Regions from separate parts of the Serratia sp. 2723 genome, predicted to be linked through region 2. Evidence: predicted binding sites of a transcription regulator. Region 2 holds the regulator's gene; the other holds the start of a gene.
What was found. The regulator LexA, encoded in region 2, represses DNA repair genes until DNA is damaged. The targets are predictions, from matches to a motif close to TNCTGTATGTACATACAGNA.
Positions count from the first base shown of each region.

Region 1 (7,442 bases), on a different contig from region 2:
GACGACACTTTTTTCCCTTTTGGAGACGCCGTAAATGGCCGACCGCATTCGCTGGACAGTGGGGCAAGCCCAGGCCCTGTTTGATAAACCCTTACTCGAACTGCTGTTCGAAGCACAAACCGTTCACCGCCAACATTTTGATCCGCAACAGGTGCAGGTCAGCACGCTGCTGTCGATCAAAACCGGTGCCTGCCCGGAAGACTGCAAGTACTGCCCGCAAAGTTCGCGCTATAAAACCGGCCTGGAATCCGAACGGCTGATGCAGGTGGAACAGGTGCTGGAATCGGCGCGCAAGGCCAAAGCGGCTGGTTCCAGCCGTTTCTGTATGGGAGCGGCCTGGAAAAACCCGCACGAGCGCGATATGCCTTATCTGCAACAGATGGTGCAGGGCGTCAAAGCGATGGGGATGGAAACCTGCATGACGCTGGGTACGCTGGATGGCGCGCAGGCAGAACGGCTGGCCGAAGCGGGGCTGGATTATTACAACCATAACCTGGACACCTCGCCGGAATTCTACGGCAACATCATCACCACCCGCAGCTATCAGGAACGCCTGGATACCCTGGATAAGGTGCGTAACGCCGGGATCAAAGTCTGCTCCGGTGGGATTGTCGGATTGGGTGAAACGGTACGTGACCGTGCTGGGTTGTTGGTGCAACTGGCCAATCTGCCCAAGCCGCCGGAGAGCGTGCCGATCAATATGCTGGTGAAGGTGAAAGGCACGCCGTTGGCCGATAATGACGACGTCGATCCGTTCGACTTTATCCGCACCATTGCCATTGCCCGCATCATGATGCCCACGTCCTACGTCCGCCTGTCGGCAGGCCGTGAACAGATGAGCGAGCAGACCCAGGCGATGTGCTTTATGGCCGGGGCCAACTCCATCTTCTATGGCTGCAAGTTGCTGACCACGCCCAACCCGGAAGAGGACAAGGATCTGCAACTGTTCCGCAAGCTGGGTCTGAATCCGCAGCAAACCGCCACCGAACAGGGTGACAATCAGCAGCAGCAGGTGCTGACCGAGCAGTTGCTGCACGCCGATACCGCCGAATTCTACAACGCGGCGCTGTAATGAGCTGGCAGCAACGGATCGAACAGGCGCTGGAGGAGCGGCAAGGAGCCGCTGCTTATCGGCAACGGCAGGTGAATCAGGGCGGTAATGGCCGCTATCTGCAACTTGACGGCCAGCGCTATGTGAATTTTTCCGGCAACGACTATCTGGGCCTTAGCCAGCATCCCGAGGTGATTGCCGCCTGGCAGCAGGGGGCACAACGTTACGGCGTGGGCAGCGGCGGTTCCGGCCACGTCACCGGTTTTTGCCATGCTCATCGTCAGTTGGAGCAGCAACTGGCGGAGTGGCTCGGCTACCCGCGTGCGCTGTTGTTTATTTCCGGCTATGCGGCCAATCAGGCATTGCTGGCAGCCCTGATGCAGGCCGACGATCGCATTCTGGCGGATAAGCTCAGCCACGCCTCCTTATTGGAAGCGGCCACTCACTCACCGGCACAACTGCGGCGTTTTCGGCATAACCAACCCCAGGCGTTGGCCACCTTGCTGCAAAAAGAGTGTGCAGGCCAGCAGTTGGCGATCACCGAAGGGGTGTTCAGCATGGACGGCGATAGCGCACCGTTGGCCGAACTACATCGGTTAACGCAGCAGGCGGGTGCCTGGCTGATGGTGGATGATGCGCACGGTATTGGCGTACGTGGCGAACAGGGACGCGGCAGCTGCTGGCAACAAGGGGTGCGCCCGGAGGTGCTGGTCGTGACCTTTGGCAAGGCATTCGGTGTCAGCGGTGCCGCGATCCTCTGCGATGAACCGTTGGCGGAGTATTTGTTGCAATTCGCCCGCCATCTGATTTACAGCACCGCGATGCCGCCCGCTCAAGCCTGTGCCTTGCAGGCGGCGTTAGGCTGTATTCAGCAAGGAGATGGATTACGTGATCGGCTGCAGAAACACATCCAGCATTTTCGTGCCGGGGTGGCGGGTCTGCCGTTAACGCTAACCGCGTCGGATACCGCTATCCAACCGTTGTTGGTGGGGGATAACCAACAGGCGCTGGATTTGGCGCAGCGCTTGCGCGAGCAGGGGTTGTGGGTCAGTGCCATCCGTCCGCCGACGGTGCCACCAGGAGGTGCGCGGTTACGTATTACGCTCACCGCTGCACATCAGCCACAGGATATCGATCGCTTGCTGGAGGTATTGCATGACGTCTGCCATTGAAATGGTGAACAAGCAGGCGGTGGCGGCAGCCTTCAGCCGGGCAGCAGCGAGCTACGATGCCGCAGCGGTGCTGCAACGGGAGGTTGGTGAACGCTTACTGGGTATGGGGCTGTCTCATCCAGGCCAACAGGTATTGGATGCCGGTTGTGGTACGGGTTATTTCAGCCGTCGCTGGCGTGAGTTGGGCAAGCAGGTCAGTGCGCTGGATCTGGCTCCGGGCATGCTGGCTTTTGCCCGCCAGCAGCAAGCGGCGGATCGCTATCTGTTGGGGGATATCGAACACATTCCTTTGCCAACCGCCTCGGTGGATATCTGTTTTAGCAGTCTGGTGGTGCAGTGGTGCAGCGATCTCCCTCTTGCGCTGGCTGAATTGTATCGCGTGACGCGGCCCGGTGGACTGATCCTGTTTTCTACTCTGGCGCAAGGGGCTTTGCACGAGTTAGGCGACGCCTGGCAGCAAGTGGATGGCGAGCGTCATGTTAATGATTTCCTGCCGTCAACTCAGATCGCTGCCGCCTGTCATCCCTACCGGCACCAGCTTACGGCAGATTGGCAAACGCTCAGTTATCCCGACGTGATGACGCTGATGCGATCGCTAAAGGGCATCGGTGCGACTCACCTGCATCAAGGGCGTGAGGCCGGTCTGCTTTCCCGCCAGCGGCTTGCCGCGTTGCAGGCTGCCTATCCTTGTCGGGACGGGCAGTTTCCCCTCAGTTATCATCTGGTTTATGGAGTGATTTATCGTGATTAAGCGCTGGTTCGTTACCGGAACCGACACCGAAGTGGGTAAAACCGTGGCCAGCAGTGCCTTGCTACAGGCCGCCTGTGCGGCGGGATGGACATGTGCTGGCTATAAACCGGTGGCGTCAGGCAGTGAGATGACCGATGAAGGGTTACGCAACGGCGATGCGTTGGCGTTACAGAGGAATAGCAGCGTAGCGCTGGATTACGCCGTAGTGAACCCTTACACCTTTGCCGAACCGACCTCGCCGCATATCGTCAGCCAGGCCGAAGGGCGGCCCATCTCGCTGGTACGGCTTTCTGCTGGTTTACGTCATCTTGAACAGCAAGCCGATTGGCTGTTGGTAGAGGGTGCAGGCGGTTGGTTCACCCCGCTTTCTGAGCATGACACTTTTGCCGACTGGGTACAGCAGGAGCAACTGTCGGTGATCCTGGTGGTGGGCATCAAGCTGGGCTGCATCAATCATGCTCTATTGACTGCGCTGGCGATCCAACAGTCAGGTCTGACCCTGGCAGGCTGGATCGCCAATGACGTCACTCCGCCGGGAAAACGCCATCAAGAGTACCTTGCCACTCTTTGCCGCCTATTGCCCGCGCCCCTGTTGGGCGAGATCCCACATTTACCGCAGGTAGAGCAGCAGGCATTGGGACAGTATCTCGATTTAACCAGGTTGAACCCTTAGCCTGATGGCCCACGGAGGGGCCAGGATCACTCCGTCAGATAGGCATCAATCAGCCCCTCATCCAACTGCCCCAGCGTGCCATTGGCCACGTTACGGCCTTTATCCATCAGACAGAAGCGGTCAGCCAGATGGCGGGCAAAGGGGAGTTGGTGCTCAACCAGCAGAATGGTCATGCCCAACTCCTGATTCAGCTTACGGAGCACCTGGCCGATCTCCGTCGCCAGGGAAGGTGACATACCGGCGGTTGGCTCATCCAGGATCAGCAGTTCCGGTTCCAGCATCAGAGCGCGGCCTAATGCCAATTGTTGTTGCTCACTTTGGCACAGGTCGCCCGCACGGCGCATACGCATCGCCTGCAACCGGGGGAACAGGCTGTAAATGATGGGCGGAATACGGCGAGTTTTGTCACGCCCGGCCAGCAAGGCCACCTGCAGGTTCTCTTCTACGCTCAACTGGGAAAATATTTGCCGCCCTTGTGGCACGTAACCAATGCCCAGTAACGCCCGGTTTTCTACCGGCTGTGGCAACAGGTTTTGCGGTGGCTCATCCGCCAACTGCCAGGTCATACTGCCGCTGACGATCGGCAGGTGTCCCATGATGCAATTGATCAGCGTGGTTTTGCCCACCCCATTGCGGCCAAGCAACAAAGTACATTGCCCGCGAGGCAACTCAAGGCTGACATCCCACAGCGTATGCCGTTGCCCATAATACTGATTTACCGCTCGTAAGCTTAACATTTGGCATCTCCTCCAAGACCGATATTCACTTATGGATAACGTTGACCGCAGCAAGCGGTGTCTTTCCCGGGTGTGGCAAATGCCGTGCTGATTATCCTGATCGCGGTTCAGGCTAAAAATTATAAAACGGCCGCTACCGGTCGTTTGGTGGCTCTAAGGGGGATTTTTGGTATGCAATGAGAAGATAACCGGGCTGGTTCCGGCCGGTTTTAGTCAGAATTTGCCGGTTCTTCCGCAAGGTGATGCCCCGAACTGGGAAATGCAATTCCCAGGCCATCAGGCGTTGCGCAACAAAAAAGGCGGCTTGTTATTGTTTTGTTAACTTATTTGGACCCGATGCACAAGGGCTCAGACAGGGCAACAAGGTTAACTTGGGCGTTTTTTGCACCGTTACCGTGCGGCATGGCAAGCTGTTGGTGCAAGCCCTAAAGGTTGTTGCCGCAACTTGCAACCCCTGAAAAGCAAAATAGCTAAAAGAGCGTTTTCGTTATCATGGCTTTTAGCATTAATCGGCATAACCAAAGCAGAATTATTGTAAAAAAATAACTAAAAAACCGGCTCCGTTGACGTTTCATTGGGAAAAGCGTTCTTTCCACAACTCCCGTCCCCATTGGGGTAGTGAGAGTTATCCACTATTCCTGTGGATAACCTTGTGCATTATACTTAGAAAAGCGGTGTGAACAGAGAGCGGGCGCGGGTTGTGCGCAGGTTGTCCGCATTCTCGTCTTTTTATTAAATAAATTTAATATCAACAGGTTAATTAAAATCAAGCCAATGGATATCGTTAACGCGTCGATAAGCGATTTTTCAGCGCAATCACGGCCAAAAGTTAATTCGTGACGCAATCTGGGGATAACAGGGTGATTGACAATAAAAATGTCATGGTATTGTCACCTTGCCGGTGCGTTCGCGCCCCGTTAACGTACGCGATAGCGTAAATCCGCTTGAAGCTGGTTTTATATCCAGTATCATGGGCACTGGCGGAAATCTTCCGGTCTTTCCATAATTAGGCCGCTACCGTCTGGCCACAAACCTGAAAGATGATGGGGATATGAGCAAACATTTCAAACTGCATTCCGAATTCAAACCGGCCGGCGATCAGCCGCAAGCCATCCAAAAGCTGGAAGAGGGCCTGGAAGACGGCCTGGCGCATCAAACGCTGCTGGGCGTGACCGGCTCGGGTAAAACCTTTACCATCGCCAATGTGATCGCCGATCTCAACCGGCCTACCATGGTGCTGGCGCCCAACAAGACCCTGGCGGCGCAGCTGTATGGCGAGATGAAAGAGTTCTTTCCCGAGAATGCGGTGGAATATTTTGTCTCCTACTACGATTACTACCAGCCAGAAGCCTATGTGCCAAGCTCCGATACCTTTATCGAGAAAGATGCCTCGGTCAACGAGCATATCGAGCAGATGCGCCTGTCGGCCACCAAAGCGCTGCTGGAGCGTCGTGACGTGGTGGTAGTGGCTTCGGTTTCCGCGATCTACGGCCTGGGCGATCCGGATCTGTACCTGAAAATGATGCTGCACCTGACCAAGGGCATGATCATCGATCAGCGTTCGATCCTGCGCCGTCTGGCCGAACTGCAATATACCCGTAACGATCAGGCTTTCCAGCGCGCCACCTTCCGCGTGCGTGGTGAAGTGATCGACATTTTCCCGGCGGAATCGGACGAGCTGGCGCTGCGCGTTGAGCTGTTCGACGAAGAGGTCGAACGCCTGTCGCTGTTCGATCCGCTAACCGGCCAGATTGAGCAGGTGGTGCCGCGCTTTACCATCTACCCCAAATCTCACTACGTCACCCCGCGTGAACGTATCGTGCAGGCGATGGAAGAGATCAAGGTGGAACTGGCTCAGCGGCGCAAGGTGCTGCTGGAAAACAACAAACTGTTGGAAGAACAGCGGTTGACGCAGCGTACCCAGTTCGATCTGGAAATGATGAACGAGTTGGGTTACTGCTCCGGTATCGAAAACTACTCGCGCTATCTTTCCGGGCGCGGCGAGGGCGAGCCACCGCCAACCCTGTTCGACTACCTGCCGGCAGATGGATTGCTGGTCGTGGATGAATCCCACGTCACCATCCCGCAGATTGGCGGCATGTTCAAAGGCGACCGCTCGCGTAAAGAGACGCTGGTGGAGTACGGCTTCCGTCTGCCTTCGGCGCTGGATAACCGGCCGATGCGTTTTGAAGAGTTTGCCGCTGCGGCACCGCAGACCATCTACGTGTCCGCCACGCCGGGCAAATATGAGCTGGAGAAATCCGGCGGCGATATTATCGATCAGGTGGTGCGCCCAACCGGCCTGCTGGATCCGATCGTGGAAGTGCGCCCTGTCGCCACTCAGGTGGACGATCTGCTTTCCGAGATCCGCAAGCGCGTTGCCATCAACGAGCGCGTACTGGTCACCACGTTGACCAAACGCATGGCAGAAGACCTGACGGAATACCTGGAAGAACACGGGGAGCGGGTGCGTTATCTGCACTCGGACATCGATACGGTAGAACGTGTCGAAATCATCCGTGATTTGCGTCTGGGCGAGTTTGACGTGCTGGTGGGCATCAACCTGTTAAGGGAAGGTCTGGACATGCCTGAGGTGTCGCTGGTGGCTATCCTGGACGCAGACAAAGAAGGGTTCCTGCGTTCCGAGCGCTCACTGATCCAGACCATTGGCCGAGCGGCGCGTAACCTCAATGGTAAAGCAATCCTGTATGGCGACAGGATCACCGATTCCATGGCCAAGGCGATCGGCGAAACGGAACGCCGCCGTGCCAAGCAGCAGGCGCATAACGAAGCCAACGGTATCGTACCTCAGGGCCTGAACAAGAAGGTTTCGGATATTCTGCAGCTTGGGCAACCAAGCAGCCGTGGTAAGCATAAAGGGAAGGGCAAAGCGGCAGAAAGCGCGGCGCAATACCAGTTGCTCACCCCCAAAGCGCTGGAACATAAAATCCAGGAGTTGGAGGCACAGATGTATTCCCATGCACAGAATCTGGAGTTCGAACAGGCCGCTGCGGTGCGTGATGAAATCCACCAGCTGCGCGAGCAGTTTATCGCGCTA
Region 1 covers NZ_JBNDIN010000006.1:302,697-310,138, reverse strand. Annotated here, with positions in the region: gene bioB (biotin synthase BioB) at 35-1,072, shown strand; gene bioF (8-amino-7-oxononanoate synthase) at 1,072-2,223, shown strand; gene bioC (malonyl-ACP O-methyltransferase BioC) at 2,207-2,974, shown strand; gene bioD (dethiobiotin synthase) at 2,967-3,647, shown strand; gene ABIE29_RS12100 (ABC transporter ATP-binding protein) at 3,674-4,384, opposite strand; gene uvrB (excinuclease ABC subunit UvrB) at 5,436-7,442, shown strand, end outside.
Region 1: the regulator LexA is predicted to act here: its motif matches at 5,333-5,352, upstream of uvrB (excinuclease ABC subunit UvrB).

Region 2 (7,442 bases):
GAGATAAAGTCGCACAGGAACTCGTAGCTGTCCTGGTCATCGATACCAATACGGGTTTTTACCGTCACCGGGATCGACACCACATCGCGCATCGCCTTGATACAGTCGGCCACCAACGTCGCCTGCCCCATCAGACAAGCGCCGAACATGCCATTCTGTACCCGATCCGACGGGCAACCAACATTAAGGTTAATCTCGTCATAGCCACGCTGTTCCGCCAGTTTGGCACAGTGCGCCAGAGCAGCCGGATCGCTGCCTCCTAGCTGCAAAGCAACAGGGTGCTCTTCCTCGCTGTATGCCAGGTAGTCACCTTTACCGTGGATGATCGCACCGGTGGTCACCATTTCGGTGTACAGCAGCGTTTCCTTGCTCAACAGGCGGTGGAAGTAACGGCAATGGCGATCGGTCCAGTCCAGCATAGGGGCAATGGAGAAACGATTGGCGGCGTATTGAGTGTTGTTAATATCTTTCGTCATGCTGAGTTACTGGCTACCTGATAAGTCCGGGACTCGACAACCGACGCGCTGTGCCGATGCCGCAAACGGCTATTATAACGACAATCGACGCTCTTGGGAAAATCGTCGTTCATCCTGGGCAGAGAAACACCACGGCTGTTATACACCTCGCCACGCAGCAATTTAGCGAAAGCGGGGCAACCCTCGGCGATTACACTGAAACATGATAAAATCGACTTCTTTGCATAGCCGGATAATTGCCATGAACTCAACCAACCAGGAAAAGCTGCTCGCGCAGGCTGAACAACTCTGTCAGCAACGCAACGTGCGACTGACCCCGCAACGGCTGGAAGTGTTACGCCTGATGGCTGAGCAACCCGGTGCCATCAGCGCTTACGATTTGCTGGATTTACTGCGCGTGGCGGAGCCGCAGGCCAAGCCACCTACGGTCTATCGTGCACTGGATTTCTTGCTGGAACAGGGGTTCATCCACCGCGTTGAATCGGCAAACAGCTATGTGCTGTGCCATCACTTCGAACAACCGATGCACACTTCTGCCCTGTTTATCTGCGATCGCTGCGCACAGGTCACGGAGCGCACTACCGAAGGGGTGGAAGAAACCTTGCAGAAAATGGCTCAAGAATCAGGATTTGTGCTGCGCCATAGCGTAGTGGAAGCCCACGGTCTGTGTTCTGCCTGCGTGGTGGTAGAAAATTGTGAAAACCAACACGATTGCGATCATGACCACAGCATTGTGGTAAAGAAAAAATAAGCGGTTTGGATTGCAGGAGGGAGCGGGTACATCCTTGTTCCCGTGACCGTGGCAGGGGGGAAATCTGCCAGGCCGGATGGTGTCGTAGCGCCGCAATACTCAGCGGCTCATCGCGCTACCAACGATACTTGCTGTGCTCTTCCCAGGCTTTGACTTCTTTTTCGGCTGCCTCTTTCTGGTAGCCATAGCGTTCCTGGATTTTACCGACCAGCTGTTCGCGTTTCCCTTCGATCACGGTGATATCGTCATCGGTCAGCTTGCCCCATTTTTCCTTCACTTTACCTTTAAACTGCTTCCAGTTACCGTCGGCTTGATCTTTGTTCATAATCTCTCCGTTACTCTTGGTTGTCAGTTTTAGATAAATCTGGCTGGACTTAACTGAGTCAAATTTAAGGTTATCTAATGTATCCGTTGCCAATTAAGCGCGGGCTTAATTCGCCAGCCACGTGATTAACTATAGTCACCCATCACGCAAAATACCTACAAAGCAGCATTAAATCTTGATGAGAAAAATCTTAATAGTAAAAAACGCTATTAAAACAGTAAGCAAGCGAACCAAAACCGCTGCGTCAGATGTAACAAAATATAAACATCCGTTAAATTTCATCAATAATTCTGCACTTTTCGCCGATCGTTAGCCACCGCGGATGGAGGATGAAAACCAGGTGCCGCGTATGCTATGGCGATGCCATACCCAGCCCAAAGCAGCCCCGCGCAGGGCCAGGAATACCGCGAGAGCCAACCATAAACCGTGGTTGCCCAATATCGGCAGAGTGAACAACGTCAGCCCGTAGCCCGCGGCGGCTACCGCCATGCTGTTACGCATCTCTGCGCCACGGGTGGCACCGATAAACATGCCGTCCAGCAGGTAGCACCAAACCCCCACCAGAGGCAGCACCACCTGCCAAGGCAGATAATGATTTGCCAGCGCACGCAACTCCGGCAGCGAGGTTAAGCCCGCCACAATCCGTTGCCCGGCGAACAGATAAATAACGGCAAAACCACAGGCAACCAGGCAAGCCTGTCGACAGGCCGCAAGCCATACTTTACGCAGTTGCCGCCCGTCCCTCGCACCATAGGCATGGCCGGAATGGGCTTCCACCGCATAGGCAAAACCATCCAGAGCGTAGGCGGTAAAGGTCAGTAGATTCATCAGCACCGCATTCACCGCCACCACTTCTCCGCCCATGCGGGCTCCCAGAATGGTCAACGAGGCGAAACACAGTTGCAGTAATAACGAGCGCAGCATGATGTCGCGGTTAAGTGCCAGCAGGCGACGTAGATCTCCACGCCAGGCGGTGCGCAGCATCGCCAGCGAAATACCCCGCATGCGTAGTACCCGCCATGCTAACCACACCCCCAGCAACAGCGTGGCATACTCCGCAATCACCGTGGCGGTCGCAGCCCCCTGCACGTTCCAACCCAGCCCCATCACCAACCAGATATCCAGCACGATGTTCAGCAGGTTACCGACAATCAACAGGATCACCGGTGCCCGCACGTACTGCACACCCAGCAACCAGCCGAGCAACACCATATTGGCCAACGCTGCCGGGGCGCTCAGCCAGCGGATCTCCAGAAACAGCCTGGCCTGTACCAATACTTCCCGATCGCCACCCACGATGTTCAGCGCCAGGGCGATCAGCGGAGCTCGCAACAGCACAATCGCCAAGCCAGCGACCAGCGCCAACAATAATGGCTGCATAAAGGCACGAGCCAGCCGGTAGGGATCTTGCGCCCCCAGCGCCTGCGCAGTCAGCCCGGTGGTGCTCATACGCAGGAACAGCAACAACATAAACAGGAAGCTGGTGGCCATTGACCCCACCGCGACCCCGCCAAGGTAGCTAGGGCTATCGAGATGGCCGATAACGGCGGTATCCACCAGGCCAAGCAAGGGGACGGTAATATTGGAGAAGATCATCGGCAACGCCAGACGCCACAGAGCTTTGTCGGTGTCACTGGTGAAGGCAGAAAGCAGGCGCATGGCGATATGTTCCCGTAAAAGCATGGATTTTAGCGTAGCTTAGAATTGACATCGCCCCAGAGATGGGGCGAAGTTTGCCGTTTTAAAGGGCTGTAATACGAGGTAAAGCGGTTAGATCCAGTCGCCGTTGCGGATCACACCCACCGCCAGGCCTTCGATGGTGAAGTTCTGCTGGCGCAGATCGACCACAATCGGTTGGAATTCGCTGTTTTCCGGCAGCAGTTCGACGACGTTGCCGTGTTTCTTCAGGCGCTTGACCGTGACTTCGTCTTCAATGCGGGCGACGACTACCTGGCCGTTGCGTACGTCTTGAGTCTTATGCACTGCCAGCAGATCGCCATCCAGAATGCCGATATCGCGCATCGACATGCCGCTAACGCGCAGCAGGAAATCGGCATTAGGCTTGAACAGAGAAGGATCCACCTTATAGTGCCCTTCAATGTGCTGCTGAGCCAACAGAGGTTCACCGGCAGCCACACGGCCCACCAGAGGTAACCCCTCTTCATCTTCCATCAACAGGCGGATGCCGCGTGAAGCTCCGGAGATGATCTCGATAACGCCTTTGCGAGCCAGCGCCTTCAAGTGCTCTTCTGCGGCATTTGGTGAGCGGAACCCCAGGCGCATTGCGATCTCGGCACGCGTCGGTGGCATGCCCGTTTGCGAAATATGATCGCGAATCAGGTCGTAGACCTCTTGCTGTCTGGTAGTTAGTGCTTTCATTCCGCCCCCTGTTTGTTTATACAGTCTTGCTGTGAGTATATACAGCTAAGTCTGGATTGGGAACCGAAGAATAAATAAAAATCAGCAGGTAGCGAGCGGGATCGCAACGATGCCTGCCGGTTTTCACGCCAAATGCTGCCAAAGTACCGAAGCCCAAACGAACAGCGCCAGAATAATTGCCAGCGATACCGCCGCCGACCCCATATCTTTGGCCCGCCCGGAAAGCTCGTGATATTCCGTGCCTACTCGATCGACGATGGCCTCAATCGCGCTGTTGAGGATTTCGACAATCATCACCAGCAGCACCGAGCCGATCAACAAGATGCGCGCTATCGCCCCCACATCCAGCCAAACCGCCACGATGATAGCCACCACCGTCGCCACCAGTTCCTGGCGGAATGCGGCTTCGTTCTGCCAGGCGGCGATTAAACCTTTATAGGAATAGCCTGCCGCTTTAATGATACGCGTCAGGCCAGTTGCTTGATTTGCCATAGTTAAGAACGCCTTTCTCCAAGATGGATCATGTACCCGCATGTTGCCAACCGCAACGTTCCAGACAGATTTGCCGGCCCAATCACATTTTTATCGCAGCGCAGTATACAGCAAGGTTGGCATACCTTAATCACCTGGCTATGCCGTACAGGGATGTCCCCATGCCGCGAGCGCATAAATGCGCTAAAGCGGTCAACTCGGGTATAATAATTCAACTATGCACCTCCATTGCCGTGAACGGCGGTGGATTTCTTAACGCCACAGATCTGCTACCCGGTTTCTGGTATGCTTGCGGCGAATTGCTAACAAGAGGCTTCACGTTGTCATGTCAGGTTGGCGTAAAATCTATTATAAGATATTGAACTTACCGCTAAAAATGTTGGTAAGAAGTAAGGTTATCCCTTCAGATCCGGTCACGGAGTTAGGGTTGGATCCCTCACGACCGATTTTGTATGTTTTACCTTATAATTCCAAGGCGGATTTACTCACCTTGCGCACCCAGTGTCTGGCGCAAGATCTGCCCGATCCTCTTAACCCGTTGGAAATCGATGGCACCGTGCTGCCAAGCTACGTGTTTATCCACGATGGCCCACGCCTGTTCCGTTATTACACGCCAAAAGAAGAGTCGGTAAAACTGTTCCACGATTATCTGGATCTGCACCGCAGCAACCCGGATCTCGATATTCAGATGTTGCCGGTATCGGTGATGTTTGGCCGCTCCCCTGGGCGCGAAGGCCACGGCACACCGCATTTACGCCTGCTGAACGGCGTACAGAAGTTCTTCGCCGTACTGTGGCTGGGGCGCGACAGCTTTGTCCGCTTCTCCAACACCGTGTCCCTACGCCGAATGGCGACCGAGCACGGCACCGATAAGACCATCGCACAAAAACTGGCCCGTGTCGCACGCATGCACTTCGCACGCCAGCGCCTGGCTGCCGTTGGGCCAAGCCTGCCTGCCCGTCAGGATCTGTTCAACAAGCTGCTGGCCTCCAAGGCGATTGAAAAAGCGGTCGAAGACGAAGCACGCAGCAAAAAGATCTCCCACGAGAAGGCCCAGCAGAACGCGATTGCGCTGATGGAAGAAATTGCCGCCGATTTCTCCTATGAAACGGTGCGCCTGTCCGACCGCGTGTTGAGCTGGACCTGGAACCGGCTGTATCAGGGCATCAACGTCACCAACGCCGAGCGCGTGCGTCAGCTGGCGCAGGATGGCCACGAGATCGTCTATGTGCCGTGTCACCGCAGCCATATGGACTATCTGCTGCTGTCCTATGTGCTCTACCATCAAGGGCTGGTGCCACCGCATATCGCGGCAGGCATCAACCTGAACTTCTGGCCTGCCGGGCCGATCTTCCGCCGCCTGGGCGCGTTCTTTATCCGCCGCACCTTCAAGGGCAACAAACTCTATTCAACCGTATTTCGTGAATACCTCGGTGAGCTGTTCACCCGTGGTTACTCGGTCGAGTACTTTGTTGAAGGCGGGCGTTCCCGTACTGGCCGCCTGCTGGAACCGAAAACCGGCACCCTGTCGATGACCATTCAGGCCATGCTGCGCGGCGGTACCCGTCCGATCACCCTGGTGCCGATTTATATCGGTTACGAGCACGTGATGGAAGTAGGTACCTACGCCAAAGAGTTGCGTGGCGCGACCAAAGAGAAAGAGAGCCTGCTGCAAATGGTGCGCGGCTTGCGCAAGCTACGCAACCTCGGCCAGGGCTACGTGAACTTTGGCGAACCGCTGCCGTTGACTACCTACCTGAACCAAAACGTCCCGCATTGGCGTGAGTCTATCGACCCGATAGAAGCACAGCGCCCAAGCTGGCTGACGCCTGCGGTCAACGATCTGGCGGCTCAGATCATGGTGCGTATCAACAACGCTGCTGCTGCCAACGCCATGAACCTGTGTTCCACCGCACTGCTGGCCTCACGCCAACGTTCGCTGACCCGTGAGCAGTTGCTTGAACAGTTGGAATGCTACTTACAGCTGATGCGTAACGTGCCTTATGCACCGGACGCCACCGTACCAACACAAACGCCAGACCAGTTGCTGGATCACGCTTTAAACATGAACAAGTTTGAAGTGGAGAAGGACAACATCGGCGACATCATCATTCTGCCTCGCGAGCAGGCGGTGCTGATGACGTACTATCGCAACAATATCCATCATATGCTGGTACTGCCTTCGCTGATCGCCTCTATCGTGATGCATCACCGCCGCGTATCGCGCGTTGAGCTGTTGCGTCAGGTCAGCCTGATCTATCCGATGCTGAAGGCCGAGCTGTTCCTGCGTTACGACAAAGAACAGCTAGCCGAAGTGCTGCAACCGCTGATCGAAGAGTTGATACGTCAGCAGCTGATTTGCAGCAAAGGCGATGAGCTGGTGCTGAACCCTGCGCGCATCCGTCCGTTGCAGCTGTTGGCGGCCGGGGTGCGTGAAACCCTGCAACGCTACGCCATCACCATGTCAATCCTCAGCGCCAACCCAAGTATCAACCGGGGTGCCCTGGAGAAAGAGAGCCGCATTATGGCCCAGCGTTTGTCGGTGCTGCATGGCATCAACGCGCCGGAATTCTTCGATAAGGCGGTGTTCTCCACCCTGGTGGCGACGCTGCGTGAAGAAGGCTTTATCAATGATATTGGCGATGCGATCCGCGAGCACACCATGGAGGTTTACACCATGTTGAGCGATCTGATCACCCCGGAAATCAAGCTGACCATCGAAAGCGTCAGCATGCCGGAAGAAACCAATACCCCAGCGCTAACGGCTGAAGTGGCAAAAGAAGACGAGTAACTTGCAGGTCAGTTACCACGAAAAAGGCATCCGATAATGGATGCCTTTTTACTTTTGCCTTGGGTAAATCACACGTAGCTAAGCGCAATTCCGATGAACAGCACCAAGCCAACGTAGTTGTTATTGAGGAAGGCCCGGAAGCAGGCATCGCGATCGCGGCCAGCCACCTGTTTTTGCTGATGGATAAACAACGCTCCAGCCAGCAACAGCGACCAGTAGAAAGCGCCC
Region 2 covers NZ_JBNDIN010000018.1:80,312-87,753, forward strand. Annotated here, with positions in the region: gene dusA (tRNA dihydrouridine(20/20a) synthase DusA) at 1-476, opposite strand, end outside; gene zur (zinc uptake transcriptional repressor Zur) at 718-1,227, shown strand; gene ABIE29_RS21430 (CsbD family protein) at 1,343-1,552, opposite strand; gene dinF (MATE family efflux transporter DinF) at 1,862-3,211, opposite strand; gene lexA (transcriptional repressor LexA) at 3,323-3,931, opposite strand; gene ABIE29_RS21445 (diacylglycerol kinase) at 4,055-4,423, opposite strand; gene plsB (glycerol-3-phosphate 1-O-acyltransferase PlsB) at 4,749-7,214, shown strand; gene ubiA (4-hydroxybenzoate octaprenyltransferase) at 7,283-7,442, opposite strand, start outside.